2 regions of the Mesorhizobium sp. WSM4833 genome follow, and region 1 is predicted to be linked to the other one. Evidence: riboswitches for the same ligand, from Rfam matches in the RefSeq annotation. Region 1 holds a riboswitch; the other holds the start of a gene.
The links. A riboswitch is a leader RNA that binds a small molecule or an ion and turns the genes downstream of it on or off. The one in region 1 is predicted to bind cobalamin.
Positions count from the first base shown of each region.

Region 2: linked by a shared signal. The riboswitch ahead of AC0L2D_RS13065 (ABC transporter ATP-binding protein) and the one ahead of AC0L2D_RS11130 (aromatic ring-hydroxylating oxygenase subunit alpha) in region 1 are both predicted to bind cobalamin.

Region 1 covers NZ_JBVVQG010000005.1:82,332-90,023, forward strand. Annotated here, with positions in the region: gene AC0L2D_RS11100 (carbohydrate ABC transporter permease) at 1-548, shown strand, start outside; gene bglA (beta-galactosidase BglA) at 553-2,217, shown strand; gene AC0L2D_RS11110 (ABC transporter ATP-binding protein) at 2,242-3,354, shown strand; gene AC0L2D_RS11115 (DUF680 domain-containing protein) at 3,434-3,679, opposite strand; gene AC0L2D_RS11120 (DUF680 domain-containing protein) at 3,749-3,949, opposite strand; gene AC0L2D_RS11125 (DUF680 domain-containing protein) at 4,029-4,226, opposite strand; cobalamin riboswitch at 4,737-4,938, shown strand; gene AC0L2D_RS11130 (aromatic ring-hydroxylating oxygenase subunit alpha) at 5,054-6,301, shown strand; gene AC0L2D_RS11135 (FAD-binding oxidoreductase) at 6,327-7,427, shown strand; gene AC0L2D_RS11140 (PqqD family protein) at 7,597-7,692, shown strand, end outside.
Region 2 covers NZ_JBVVQG010000006.1:3,127-10,818, forward strand. Annotated here, with positions in the region: gene AC0L2D_RS13045 (MFS transporter) at 1-835, shown strand, start outside; gene AC0L2D_RS13050 (D-arabinono-1,4-lactone oxidase) at 848-2,125, shown strand; gene AC0L2D_RS13055 (alanine racemase) at 2,125-3,264, shown strand; gene AC0L2D_RS13060 (AraC family transcriptional regulator) at 3,270-4,103, opposite strand; cobalamin riboswitch at 4,339-4,545, shown strand; gene AC0L2D_RS13065 (ABC transporter ATP-binding protein) at 4,711-5,499, shown strand; gene AC0L2D_RS13070 (ABC transporter substrate-binding protein) at 5,549-6,496, shown strand; gene AC0L2D_RS13075 (FecCD family ABC transporter permease) at 6,526-7,512, shown strand; gene AC0L2D_RS13080 (phosphatidate cytidylyltransferase) at 7,538-7,692, opposite strand, start outside.

The DNA of each region.
Region 1 (7,692 bases):
GCCGGGCGCTGCTGATCGCGGTCATCATCGGCTTGCTGGTGGTGCCGTTGCAGATGTCGCTGATCCCGCTGTTGAAACTCTACAACGGCGTCGGCGCTTTCTTCGGCATGCCGTCGAAGACCTATCTCGGCATCTGGCTGGCGCATACCGGCTTCGGCCTGCCCTTCGCCATCTACCTGCTGCGCAGCTACATTGCCGGCCTGCCGCGCGAAATCATGGAATCGGCGCGCATCGACGGCGCCAGCGATTTCGAGATCTTCGTCAAGATCGTCTTGCCGCTGTCGTTTCCGGTGCTGGCTTCGTTTGCCATCTTCCAGTTCCTGTGGGTATGGAACGATCTGCTGGTGGCGATGGTTTTCCTCGGCACAGAGGCAGACCAGATCGTGCTGACCGCCAAGCTCAACGCGCTGTTGGGCTCACGCGGCGGCGACTGGGAGATTCTGACGACATCGGCTTTCGTGACCATCATCGTGCCGCTGATCGTGTTCTTCTCGCTGCAGCGCTATTTTGTCCGCGGGCTGCTTGCCGGCTCGGTGAAAGGAGGCTGAGACGATGCAATCCGCTTTGAAGGCCAGCTCGAAGCCTGACCTCGCCATCGATCGCGACTGGTGGCGGGGCGCGGTGATCTACCAGATTTATCCGCGCAGCTACCAGGACTCGAACGGCGACGGCATCGGTGACCTTAAGGGCATCATCGGGCGGCTACCCTACATCGCGGCACTCGGTGCGGACGCCATCTGGATTTCGCCATTCTTCAAGTCGCCGATGAAGGATTTCGGCTATGACGTGTCGGATTACTGCGACGTCGATCCGATGTTCGGCACGCTGGCCGACTTCGACGCGCTGACCGCCGAGGCACACAGGCTGGGCTTGAAGGTGATGATCGACGAGGTGCTGTCGCACACCGCCGACAACCACCCGTGGTTCAAGGAAAGCCGGTCGAGCCGCAGCAACCCGAAGGCCGACTGGTACGTCTGGGCAGACGCCAGGCCGGACGGCACGCCGCCCAACAACTGGCTGTCGATCTTCGGCGGCTCGGCCTGGCAATGGGACACCAGCCGCCAGCAATATTACATGCACAATTTTCTGGCCGAGCAGCCCGACCTCAACTTCCACAACCACGAAGTCCAGGACGCGTTGCTCGACGTCACCCGCTTCTGGCTGGAGCGCGGCGTCGATGGTTTCCGGCTCGACACCATCAATTTCTACTTCCACAGCCAGGGCTTGGAAAACAACCCGCCGCTGCCGCCGGAAGAGCGCAACGACCAGACCGCGCCGGCGGTCAACCCCTACAACTACCAGGACCATCTCTACGACAAGAGCCGGCCCGAGAACCTCGGCTTCCTCGAACGGTTCCGTGCCCTGCTCGATGAATATCCGGCAACGGCAGCGGTCGGCGAGGTCGGCGATTCGCAGCGTGGGCTTGAAGTGGTGGCCGCCTACACCGCCGGCGGCAAGCGCGTGCACATGTGCTACTCCTTCGATTTCCTGGCGCCGGAAAAGATCAGCGCGGGCAAGGTCCGCTCGGTGCTGGAATCCTTCGGCAAGGTCGCCAGCGATGGCTGGTCGTGCTGGGCCTTCTCCAACCACGATGTAATGCGCCCGGCCTCGCGCTGGGCCGCCAATGAGCCCGACCCGACCGCCTACCTCAAGGTCATCTCGGCGCTGCTGATGTCCTTGCGCGGTTCGGTCTGCATCTATCAGGGTGAGGAACTTGGGCTCGGCGAGGCCGACCTTCGGTTCGAGGATTTGCAGGATCCCTACGGCATCCGCTTCTGGCCTGAATTCAAGGGCCGCGACGGCTGCCGCACACCGATGGTGTGGGACGGCGGCGCCAAGAATGGCGGCTTCTCCCAGGCAAAACCCTGGCTGCCGGTGCCGGCCAAGCATTTGGCGCAAGCGGTCAATGTCCAGCAGGGCGACGAGGCTTCGCTGCTCGAGCACTACCGGCGCTTTCTCAGCTTCCGGCGTGCCCATCCGGCGCTGGCCAAGGGCGACATCACCTTCATCGAAAGTGAGGGAGATACCGTGGCCTTCACGCGCCGCGCAGGCAACGAGCAGATCGTCTGCGTCTTCAATCTGGGAGCCGGGCGGGCCAAGGTTGACCTTGGCGGCCGATCGCTGCAACCTCTGCCCGGGCACGGATTTTCGGGGCAGGCGAGCAGCGGTTCCATCGAGCTTGGCGGCTACGGCGCCTGGTTCGGGCGTCTCGACTGAATTTCCAATCACTGGAGGAAACCAATGGCCGATGTCACGCTAAGACAAGTGAAGAAGTCCTACGGCAATCTGAACATTCTCCACGGCATCGACCTCGATATTAAGTCGGGCGAGTTCATCGTCTTCGTCGGCCCGTCGGGCTGCGGCAAGTCGACATTGCTGAGGTCGATCGCCGGGCTCGAGGAAATCACCTCCGGCGAACTCAGAATAGCCGGCGAAGTGGTGAACGACGTGCCGCCGTCGAAGCGGGGCATCGCCATGGTGTTCCAGTCCTACGCGCTGTACCCGCACATGACCGTCTACGACAACATGGCGTTCTCGATGAAGATCGGCAAAGAGAACAAGGCCGAGATCGACCGCCGCGTGCGCCAGGCCGCCGAGATCCTGCAGCTGACCAAATATCTCGACCGCCTGCCCAAGGCGATGTCGGGTGGCCAGCGCCAGCGCGTCGCCATCGGCCGCGCCATCGTGCGCAATCCGAAGGTGTTCCTGTTCGACGAGCCGCTTTCGAACCTCGACGCCGCGCTGCGCGTCGCCACCCGCATCGAGATCGCCAAGCTCAAGGAATCGATGCCCAACACGACCATGATCTACGTTACCCACGACCAGGTCGAGGCGATGACGCTGGCCGACCGCATCGTGGTGCTCAAGGACGGCCATATCGAGCAGGTCGGCACGCCGATGGACCTCTACAAGAAGCCCGGCAATCTGTTCGTTGCCCAGTTCATCGGCTCGCCGGCCATGAACATCCTGCCGGCGACCATCGAAAAGACCGGAAACCCGACCGTCGTCAGCCATGTCGGCGGACGCAAGGCGACCGTGCCGATTGCGACGCCGGCTTCGGCAAAGGGCGCCGCGGTGAGCTTTGGCGTGCGGCCGGAGGACCTGATCATCGCCAGCGGCGCGGACTATCTGTTCGAGGGGACGGTCGACTATGTCGAGCAACTCGGCGAGGTGCAGCTTGTCTATGTCGACATCGGCCGCGCCGATCTGCCGCTGGTGACCAAGCTGCCCGGCAATGTCGAGGTCAAGCGCGGCTCGACATTGCGGCTGAGCGCCAATGGCGAGGACCTGCATATCTTCGACGCGGATGGACGTTCTTTCGCGTTGCATGAAGTGGAAGCAAAGGCGGCTTAACCGCAATTACCGTGTCAGGCACAAAAAAGAGCGGCGGGCCGGGCCCGCCGCTCTTTGACTTGGAGATCGACTTCGGTTGTTAGTTGTTGCCGAAGAGGTTGCGGTCGGCACCTTGCGGAGCAGACTTCTGGGTGGTGTCACCCGACGAGTTCAGCAGCTTGTAGACCGGCGAGCCGGTGTTGCGTACCGAAGAGGTGCGCGTGCTGTCGACCGAAGTCGTGGCGGCAGGCTGATTGGCACCATTGGAGCCAAAGTTGTCGCTGCCGGCGAAGGCACTGCCGTTGATGGCCAGAACGGCGGCGGCAGCAATAAGGATCTTGTTCATTTTAGTCTCCTGAATTCTGGATTTCGCCAGGACGGCAGACACAGCTGCCGTCGGTTGCGAAATTGGTTGTTAGCGACCGAAGAGGTTACGGTCGCTGCCCTGAGCGGGCGTCTGGGCAGCCGGTTCCGAGGTCTTGGTGGAAGCCGTGTACGACTGGTCCACAGCGGCGGCAGGCTGGTTCGGGCCGTTCGAACCGTAGTTGTCGCTGCCCGCGAAAGCGCTGCCGGTGATGGCCAGAACGGCGGCGGCAGCAATGAGGATCTTGTTCATCTTGAATACTCCTGAATGTCTGAATTTCGCCAGGGCGGCGGGCGAGCCCGCCGTCGACCGGGAAACTGGGAATCGGCTGTTAGTTGTTGCCGAAGAGGTTGCGGTCAGCACCCTGGGCAGGCGCCTGAGCAGCCGGTTCCGACTTCTTGGTCGAAGCGGTGTACGAGCTGTCGACAGCAGTGGCTGCCGCGGCGTTGGAACCGTAGTGGTCGCTACCAGCGAAGGCGCTGCCGGAAATGGCCAGAAGGGCTGCGGCAGTGAGAATGATCTTTTTCATTTTTGGTACTCCAGTATCGTCTTTTTTCCGTCCGTCTAGCGGCGTGTCTTGGAAATGAAATCGCGTCGTTCGGACAGCCCCGATGTGGGAGGGCAAGGTCGTCTTTTCCAATCACGAAGTTGTTCCGTGTGGACCATGAATCCACACCTTGAAATTGTGCCAATGGAATCTAAGGATGCATTTTTCTTCTTCATATCAGTGCGTTAGCTGTAGCCACCTGATGGATCACCGACTGTTTCAGAGGCCCAGCGTTCACACCGTCCTGCACGCACCGTCAACAGAAACGAACCGTTCGGTTCGATTTTAGGGCGAGCTAATAGTCACTTTTCGAAACCATTAACCTTTTTTGACCCCCGCGAAGGGTCGGATTCGGGAAGATCGCAGCCGGCAAATGGCCGCCCGGGAGGTGGGATCTCGGCCCGCGACGATCTGCAGTAGCGTTTCGCATGCCGTGTCGCGCCGCATGGATACGATGTCGTTTTCATGCCGACGGCGCGCCCGCGATCGTGGTTAGATCATACCATCTCAGGTGCCGCTTCGTGACGACGAGGCGGAGAATTGGGAAGCCGGTCAGAATCCGGCGCTGCCCCCGCAACGGTGGTGGAGTTCAAGTCGCAACGGGAGACCACTGGGCAACCGCCTGGGAAGGTGTCGCGATGGTCCGCAAGGACAACTCCAGAGCCCGGAAACCAGCCCGAGATTTTTAGACTCGACTGATCGCGGTGGGCGGTCAAGAGGTGGATAGCGCATGTCCGGCACACAGCCGGCCTGCGTTTCAATCCTTCCTCCGTCACCACCAGTTCAGTCCTTAGGAACGAGGACAGGACATGGATATCCGCAACGACATGCTGAGGCTCCTGAAGGGGCGCCGGCAAGGCTTTTCGCTGGAGCAGCCCTTCTACACCGATCCGGACTACTTCAAGCTCGACATGGAGCTGATCTGGTATCGCGACTGGCTGTTCATCGGCCATGATTGCGAACTGCCGAAGCCGGGCAGCTACATCACCGTGCAGGTCGGCGATTATCCGGTCGTCCTTGTCCGCGACCAGCACGGCAAGATCAACGCCTTCCACAATTCCTGCCGCCATCGCGGCAGCCGCGTGTGCAACACGGAGAAGGGTACCGCGGCAAAGCTCGTCTGCCCGTATCATCAGTGGACCTACGAGCTGGACGGCCGCCTGCTGTTTGCCCGCCAGATGGCCGACGGTTTCGACAAGAGTGATTTCGGCCTGAAGCCGGTCGCCTGCGAGAGCGTCGGCGGCTACATCTTCATCTGCCTGGCCAAGGAACCGGCAGATTTCGCGCCGATGCGGGCGATGATCGAACCCTATCTTTTGCCGCACCGGCTGCGTGAAGCAAAGATCGCCTTCGAGAGCACGATCGTCGAGAAGGGCAACTGGAAGCTGGTCTGGGAAAACAACCGCGAGTGCTACCACTGCGCCGCCAATCATCCCGAGTTGTGCAAGACCTTCCCCGAGGCTCCAACCATAACCGGCGTCCATGGCGCCGACAGCGACCCTGAAATGGTCGCACACTGGGCCAGATGCGAGGCATCAGGCTTGCCGAGCAAATTCCGCATCGATCCGGCAGGGCAGTACCGCGCCACCCGCGCGCCGCTGCTGCGCGATGCCGTCAGCTACACCATGACGGGAAAACGGGCGGTCCAGAAGAACCTGTCCGACAGCGTTTCAACCGACCGCATCGGCTCCTTGCTGCTCTATCACTATCCGACGACCTGGAACCATATCCTCGGCGACCACGCCGTTACCTTCCGCGTGCTGCCGATCAGTGCCACGGAAACCGCGGTGACAACGAAATGGCTCGTCCACAAGGATGCGGTCGAAGGCGTCGACTACGACCTCGCTGAACTCACCCATGTCTGGACCGAGACCAACGACCAGGACCGCCGCATCGTCGAGGAAAACGCCTTCGGGATCCTGTCGCCGGCCTATGAACCAGGCCCCTATTCGGAGCTGCATGAGGGCGGCGTGATCCAGTTCGTCGAGTGGTACGCGTCGTTCATCGGGCCGCGCCTTGCCGAAGGCGGCCGGCCGGCCCTGCGCAGCGTCGCCTAGCCCAGGGGACAAGAGGATGAATGCGATGACGGACCTTGGCCTCTATCGCCATCTCGACCAGATGACGCCCTGGAACGACAGGCTGCAGGTGCTGGAAGTGATCGGCGTCAGCGACGAAGCGCCTGACGTGAAGACCTTCACCTTCCGCTCCGACAACCAGACCTGGTTCCGCTACAAACCGGGGCAGTTCGTGACTCTGGAACTGCCGACATCGGACGGGCCGCTGATGCGCACCTACACGCTGTCGTCCTCGCCGTCGCGGCCGTTCTCGATCGCGGTGACGGTCAAGGCGCAGGCGGGCAGCACCGGTACGCGCTGGATGTTCGACCATCTGACGCCCGGTTCGCACGTCAAGGCCTATGGGCCGACCGGCGACTTCTCGCTGCACAGCCACCCGGCCGCCAAATATCTGTTCATTTCGGCCGGTTCCGGCGTGACGCCGATGATGTCGATGCTGCGCTGGCTGAACGACTGCGCGCCATGGACCGATGTCGGCTTCGTCAACTGCGCGCGCCGCCCGGAAGAGATCATTTTCCGCAAGGAGCTCGAACTGCTCGGCAGCCGCATGCCTGGGCTGTCGCTCGGCTTCATGATCGAGGAGCGGTCGAGCCGCGAGGGCTGGTTCGGCCATATGGGCCGCATCGACGCGATCCGGCTGCCATTGCTGGCGCCCGATTTCCGCGAGCGCGAGATTTTCTGCTGCGGCCCCGATCCTTTTATGCGCGCCGTGCGCGGCATGCTGGACGCCGCCGGCTTCGACATGGCGAAATACCATCAGGAAAGCTTTGCCGCGCCTGCCGTGGAGGAGATCCCGGCGCCGTTCTCGCCGCCGGCGGAAGACGGCGCCGCTGCCACCGTGGAGGCCGTGACACCGATCCGGTTCTCGCATTCCGATGTCGATGCCGAATGCGTCGCCGGCCAGACCGTGCTGCAGACGGCACGCGCCTCGGGGGTGCGGATTCCCGCCGCCTGCGAGTTCGGCCTGTGCGGCACCTGCAAGGTGAGGAAGGTCGCGGGCGACGTCGAGATGAGCCACAATGGCGGCATCCTCGATCACGAAATCGAGGACGGCTTTATCCTCGCCTGTTGCTCGAAGCCGCTTTCGGCGCTTGAAATCGAGGCGTGACCGGCAGGCACGGTCAGAGACTGTCCATGCCCGCGCGGCCTGCAGCTGCGCTCGCCCGGGCCTACGCCATCTTGCCAAAAACCCTGCAAATGGTTAGACGCCTGCAACGGTGGGGTTGACCGTAGGGCCCGAAGATCATCTCCGCGGCCTGCTTCGGCGGGGAGCAAACATGCGACAATCCGGCGTATATGCCATTGCCAGCAAGGATATCGTCTTTGAATCCTTCGATGGCGAAGCCGTCGTTCTCGACCTGACCACCGGTAAA
Region 2 (7,692 bases), on a different contig from region 1:
CCTTGCCGGGCTCGCCGAGGGCGGTCTGGTCGCCATCGCCACCGAACTGATCGCCCGCTCGCGGCGCGCCGAGCGCATCGGCGGCTATTTCGTCACCATGCAGACGCTGGCGCAATGCGCGCTCGCCCTGTTGCTGGCGCTCTATGTCATTCCGGCCGCAGGGTCGGAGGGTGGCTTCATCGTTCTTGCCGTCGTCTGCGTCGTGTCGCTGGCGGTCGCTTTCACCGTGCCCGGTGACTATGCCGACCTGCCCAAGGAAGAGAATCTGGCCAATGTGCTGACGGTTCCCTCGATGACCGCGCTGCTGTCGGTCTTCTGCTACTTCATGTTCTTCGGCGCGGTCTGGGCCTTCCTGGAGCCGCTAGGCGCGCAATACGGCATCGATGGCCGTACCGTCGGCCTGATCGTCTCGGCCAGCCTCGCGGTGCAGGTCCTGGGGGCGATGACGGCGACCGCGTTCGAGGCGCGCATCGATTATCGCCTTGCCATCGCGGCGATCGGCGTCGTGGCGCTTGTCAGTTCCCTGGTTCTTGCCAGCAGCCCCGGCCTGACGACGTTCTGGGTCGCTGCCCTGGCCATGGGCTTTATCCTGCTGTTCATCGTGCCCTACCAGATCCGTCTGGCGATCACCGCCGACGAGACGCGCACCGCCGTGCTGCTGGTGCCGGCAGCCCAACTGTTCGGCCTGGCGATCGGGCCGATTGCGGCGTCGCTGCTCATCGATGGCAAGGATTTCCGGCCGGTGCCGGAATTCGCCGCCGCCAGCGCGGTGGCAAGCGTGGCGCTGCTCGGTCTCTTCGTTCTTGTGTCACGTCGCCGTCGTGCGGTTGCCTGAGCGGGGAGCGCCATGTCGAACACTTGGAGCAACTGGTCGGGCTTCGTAAGTGCCGAGCCCAAGCTGATCGCCAGCCCCGGCGATGCCGGTGAACTCGGTGATCTCGTCCGGAGCGCGCCTGGCCCGGTGCGCGTTGCCGGCGCCGGTCATTCCTTCACACCGCTGGTGAAATCGCAGGGCACGATCCTGTCCCTGGAGAGACTGGAAGGGCTGGTCTCGCACGACGCGCAAAAACATCAGGCGCGGGTGCGGGCAGGGACCCGGCTCGGCCCGCTCATGCACATCCTGCAAGGCATTGGCCAGGGCCTGCCCAACATGGGCGATATCGACCGCCAGGCGATCGGCGGCGCGCTGGGCACAGCCACGCACGGCTCGGGACCGACGCTCGGCGCCTATCACACGCAGCTGGAGACGGTGCAGATCGTCGACGGGCTTGGCAAGGTCCGCGACTTCAAGCGGGCAGGGGATCGGGACATGATCCACGCCATCGGTGTTGCGCTCGGCGCTTTCGGCGTGCTCACCGAAGTGACGCTGAACAACATCGCGACCTACCGGTTGCGCCGCCGCAAATATGTGCTGCCGATCACCGAGATGCTGCGTGATTTCGAGGCGATGATGGCCGCGCATCGCTCGGCCGAATTCTACTACATTCCGTTTTCCGGCTATGCGCAGTTCATCGCCAGCGATTTCAGCGATGCCGCACCCACCACGCGGCCGCCGGAAGAGGACGAGGCGGGTTTGAGGACACTGCGCAGGCTGCGCACTTCACTTGCCTGGCTGCCATCGCTGCGTGGCCGCCTGATCCGATCGGCGGCCGCCAAATTTCCCGCCGAGGACTACGTGCAGGACTGGCTCAACGTCTATGCCAGCGACCGGCAGACCAAGTTCAACGAGATGGAATATCATTTGCCGTTCGAGGAAGGGCCGAAGGCGCTGGCCGAGATCATCGAGCTGACCGAGAAGCGTTTTCCCGAGGTCTATTTCCCGATGGAGGTGCGCTCGGTCGCGCCCGATCAGTTCTGGCTATCGCCCTTCTACAACAGGCCGACCTGCTCCATCGCCATCCACCACGATGCCGCGAACGATCCTTTGCCGTTCATGCGGGCGGCAGAGCCGATCTTCCGCAGACATGGCGGCCGGCCGCATTGGGGCAAGATGCACAGCCTGAAAGCGGCGGAGCTGAAAAAGCTCTACCCGCGCTGGGATGATGCCATGGCGGTGCGCCGCGACATCGATCCGGAAAACCGCTTCGTGTCGCCCTACATGGCCGGCCTGTTCGGCATCGAATGATGAGCACCTATTTTTCCACCCTCTCGGATGCGCTGAAGACCGCCGGCATCTTCCGACCCTGCCTGCTGCTCGACCGCGATCGGCTGGACGGAAACATTGCCCTGGTAAAAGGGAGGCTGGATCCCGGCCTGGCCGTGCGGCTGGTCGACAAATCGCTCGCCTGCCTGCCGCTGCTTGCGCATATAGGCAAGGCGCTTCGCCATGAGCGCTTCATGACCTTCCACCCGCCGATCAGCGAGGCGGTGCTGAAGGCGTTTCCGGATGCCGATCTGCTCTACGGCAAGCCGATGCCGATCGGTGCGGCAAGGGCTGCGCTGGTGAAGGATGATGCCGACTGGTCGCGTGTCTGCTGGCTGATCGACAGCGAGGAGAGACTGGCGGAATACGGTGCTCTCGCTGACGAACTCGGCATCGGCCTGCGCATCGCTTTCGAGATCGATGTCGGGCTGCATCGCGGCGGCTTTGCTGATCCCGCGGCCTTGTCGAAGGCGTTGAGCGCGTTGCCGGCCCGGCTGCATTGCGAAGGCGTCATGGCCTACGAGGCGCATGCGCCGCTCATTCCCGGCCTTTTCGGCGGACCGGCAAAGGCATTGGCGGAGGCGTCGGCGCAGGCTGCGGCGTTCGTCGCCTGTCTCGGCGCCGACCAGCGCCGTATCCTCAACATCGGCGGCAGCAAGACCGCACTGCTTCATCGTGGCGGCGCGGCCAATGAAGTGTCGATGGGCTCGGCCTTCGTGCTGCCCAGCGACTTCGATACGCCAGGCCTCGACGGCTTCCAGCCGGCGGCTTTCATCGCTACGCCGATCCTGAAAGTGGTCGAGCCGATGCTGCCTGGCCCGCCGGCCGTCACCCGCCTGCTGCAGGCGCTCGGCCGCTTCCCGCGCAAGGGCTGCTATCTCTATGGCGGCAAGTGGATGGCCGAGCCGGTCTTCCCCCAAGGCATGAAGACGAACGGCCTGCTCGGCCTGTCCTCCAACCAGCAATTCATGGGCTTGCCTGCCGATGCGACCGCAAGGCCAGGCGACTACGCGTTTCTAAGGCCGACGCAGAGCGAGGCCGTGCTGCAGCAATTCGGGTCGATCGCCGTGTTTTCCGGCGGAAAGGTCATCGATCGCTGGCCGGCGCTGCCGATGGCGTGATCGAGCTACCCCTTCACCGGTACCCAGATCTCCAGCCCGCCATTGCCGCTGTGGGCATCGAACTCCGGTCCATAGCGCTCGAATTCCGGTGCATCCGCGATTTCGTGACCGGAGTCGGGCAGCCAACTGTTCCAGATCGTGTTGATCGTCCGGCGGATGGATGAGATGTGCTCGCGGTGCGAGAACACCGCATATTTCTGCGCCGGCACCCGCACCCGATAGAAGTCCTTCGGCAGATCCGCAAAGCCGGACACTTCGACGCCGACGACATAGTCGAAATTGCCCGCGTCGTCGCCGTTAAGGCACACGCCGTAGAAAACGCCTGAGATCTCGCCGGGGATGTTGCCGATATAGGGTGCAAAACGCTGCCACTGCATCGGAATCCCGGCGCTGGTTTCACAGCTGTAGCGTTCGCCGAGGCCGGCGATCAGGAACGGCCGGCTGGTCTCGAAGCGCGGTGGTTCGAGATTGGTGAGGAAGGACTGGTCCATCAGGATCGGCTCCACGAGGTCGAGGTTGTTGGTCGAGCCTTGCGCGCGCACCAGTTCCGGCGTGGTGCCGAACTGATCGCGGAAGGCACGGGTGAACGCCTCATGCGAGTTGTAGCCGGCGTCGAGCGCGACGGCGAGGATGTCGGGCGCTCCGCCGGCCAGCTTGCGCGCCGCCTCGGTCAGCCGGCGTGAGCGCATGTAACCCATCACCGAGCGGCCGGTTGCGGCGCCGAAGGCGCGCGTCACATGAAAACGCGACACGCCGCTGCTTTGCGCGACATCGTCAAGCGAGATCGCCTCCGGCAGATGGCTCTCGACGAACCACAGCGCTTTCTCGGTCGGGTTCATGGGGCTCCTTTTCGCATTGGCCGGATCATCTTGGCGTTTCCTGGCGCGGCCAGTTTGATCGAAATTGCGCATTCCGTGCAATCTGCGCCGATCCCATGGGCTTTCGCTTGACAGCGGGCCGCGTCATCTCCTAAGAATGTTATGTTATTACATAAAGTGAGCGTGCAATGCCTGTTTCCGTTAGCTGGCCCACCACTTCGTCCGAGAAATCCATTGCGAAGCGTTTGGTGGAAATCTACGCTGAAGTGGTGATGGTCCCCGAGCCGAAAGGCGAGGGGTGAAAAGGGAACACGGTGAGGCCTGTTCAGGTCGAGGCCGTGGCTGCCCCCGCAACTGTAAGCGGCTAGCAAAATCCGTGAATGCCACTGGCCGGCAAGGCTGGGAAGGCAGGATGGCGCAACGACCCGCGAGCCAGGAGACCTGCCATCACTGAGTTGACCGGACGGGGTGTGCCGGGAGGAAACGCGAGTCCCGGTCTTGTCGGCCGCTTCGCCAGCTTCCTTCCGTCGCCAGTTTTGGAAAGTGACGGAAAGTTGGACGGCTCCATCGATCATCGCATCACCATGCGCACGCTTTGCCGTCCCCGCAATCCGGCGGGCTGCAGCCGATGAGCGCAGCGCTTCTCGAAGCCCATGACCTCTGTGCCATGGCGAATGGGCGGAATCTGGTCCAGGCGGTCAGCTTCTCGGTGGCCGCTGGCGATCGCCTTGCCATCATCGGTCCCAACGGCGCCGGCAAGACGACGCTGCTGCGCATGCTGTCGGGCATGCTGCGGCCAAGTTCCGGCGAGGTGAAGCTTGGCGGGCGGCGGCTGGACAGGATTTCGGCCGCCGAGCGGGCGCTGCATATCGCCGTTGTCGGCCAGACCGACCAGCCCGATCCACGGCTGGCGGTGATCGATTATGTCGAGCTTGGCCGGGTCCCGCACGCCGGACTGAGGCGCAGGCGCGAGGAACGCGACATTGTCGTCGATGCGCTGCGCCGGACCGGCCTGCTGCCGCTGCTTGGCCGCACCGTCGGCTCGCTGTCGGGCGGCGAGCGCCAGCGCGCCCAACTGGCGCGCGCCATCGCCCAGCAGCCCAAAATCCTGTTCCTCGACGAACCGACCAACCATCTGGACCCGCGCGCCCGCGGCGAACTGCTCGACCTCGTGGCAGGCTTTGAGATGACGGTGATCGCGGTGCTGCACGATCTGGCGCTGGTAGCACCCTTCGCCACCAGGGTGGCGGTGATGAACCATGCCCGTCTGCAAGCGCTCGCCGCACCGCGCGAAGCGCTGGCCCAACAGCTGATCCGCGAGATTTTCGGCATCGATGTGCTGCGCCTGCGCCATCCGACCGAGGATCGAGAGTTGACGGTGTTCGAGGTTCCGAACCGTGCCGCGCCGCCGTCGTGATTGAAGCCGTTCCATAGTCGACCCGATCCCACCCACAAGGAGCATACCCGTGAAACGCCTCGCTTTTTCGCTTGCCGTCTCGCTGCTGACCTCGACCGCCTTCGCCTTCCCGGTAACCGTCGACAGCTGCGGCAAGCCGCTGACCTTCGACGCGCCGCCGAAGCGCGCTGTCATCCATGATCTGAACATGGCCGAGATGGCTTTCGCGCTGAAATTGCAGCCGTCAATCGTCGGCCTGACGGGCATCACCGGATGGTACAAGGTCGGTTCCGAATTCAAGGCAGAGCAGGGTTCGATCCCGGAGCTGGCGCCGAAATATCCGACGCTCGAAAACCTCGTGGCCGTCGAGCCGGATTTCTTCTTCGCCGGCTGGTACTACGGCATGAAGCCGGGTGGCGAGGTGACGCCCGACACGCTTGCCCCGCACGGCATCAAGACGCTGGTGCTGACGGAAAGCTGCGTCCATCTCGACAAGAGCCGCCCCGCCGCCTCGATGGACCTGCTCTATGGCGACGTCGAAAAGCTGGGCAAGATCTTCGGCAAGGAGACAGAGGCGGAAAAGCTTGTCTCTGGCTGGAAGGCGCAGCTCGCCGACATCACCGCCAAGGTCGGCAGCGCCAAGGGCACGCGGGTGTTCCTCTACGATTCCGGCGAGGACAAGCCGTTCACCGCAGGCAAGTTCGCCATCCCCAGCGCCATGATAACTGCCGCCGGCGGCGACAACATCATGGCTGACATGGACACCAGCTGGGGCAACACAGATTGGGAAACGGTGGCGTCGCGCAATCCGCAATTCCTCATCCTGCTCGATTACCAGGACGGTGGCGGCTACAGGAAGCTGCTCGATTTCCTGAAAGCGCATCCGGCCATGAAGGAGACCGACGCGGTCAAGAACGAGCGCTTCGTCGCCCTCCGCTACGCCGAGCTGACGCCTGGACCCGCCAACATCGAAGCGATCGACAAGATCGCCAAGGCCATGCACCCGGAAGCATTTTGAGCTTGCGCCATCCGGCATTTGCGTTGGCCATGCTGGCGGGAGCGGCGGCGATCGCCGCTCTCGCTCTGCTGTCGATCGCCTATGGCTCGACGCTGATCCCGCTGGCCGACGTTGTAGCAGCGCTTGGCCGCGCAATCGGCTTAGGCGGGCACGACGTGTCCGGGCCGGTCGGCAAGATCGTCGTCGATCTGCGGCTGCCGCGCACGATCCTGGCCATCTGCGTCGGCGCGGGCCTCGGCGTAGTCGGCGCGCTGCTGCAGACAGTGACCCGCAACGATCTCGCCGATCCGTTCCTGTTCGGCCTGTCGTCGGGCGCCGCCGCCGGTGCTGTTTCCGTCATCACCGTCTTCGGCGACAGCTTTGGCATCTGGACGTTGCCGGTCGCGGCCTTCACCGGCGGCATATTGGCCGCCGGCGTCGTCCTGCTGCTGGTCGCGCGGGTGAGGGGCCAAGGGCCGGAGCGGCTGATCCTCGCCGGCCTTGCCGTGTCCTTCATGTTCACCGCCTTGACCAACTACCTGGTCTTTGCCGGCGACCAGCGCGCCGCCCACTCCGTGTTGTTTTGGACGATGGGCGGCCTTGGCCTGGCGCGCTGGGACAATATCTGGTTGGGCGCGCTGGGTGCGGGCACCATTCTGGCTTACGCGCTGTGGAACCACCGCCGGCTCGATGCCTTCTTGGCCGGCGAAAACGCCGCCGAAAGCCTTGGCGTGCCAGTGGCGCGCATGCGCCGAATGACGTTTCTCGTCGCCGCCTTCTCGACGGCGATCCTGGTCTCTGTCGCCGGGGTCATCGGCTTCGTCGGGCTGATGATCCCGCATCTGTCGCGGCCGCTGGCAGGCCCCTTGCATCTGCGCCTGGTTGCCAGCTGCGCCGTCTTCGGCGCGGTGCTTTTGCTGGCCAGCGATCTTCTGGCCCGAACGCTGCTGCCGCCGCAGGAACTGCCGATCGGCATCATCACCAGCTCGGTCGGTGCGTTCTTCGTCGTCACCATGCTGATCCGCAACCGGCTTTGAGCGCGTTTGGCAACCGGTCGCCGGATCACACGGTCCAGAAATAGCGCACGATGTGGAAGAACACCGGGGCGGCGAAGACCAGGCTGTCGGTGCGGTCCATCATGCCGCCATGGCCTTCGATGAGATGGCCCCAGTCCTTGACGCCCTGGTCGCGCTTGATGGCCGAGGCGACCAGCCCGC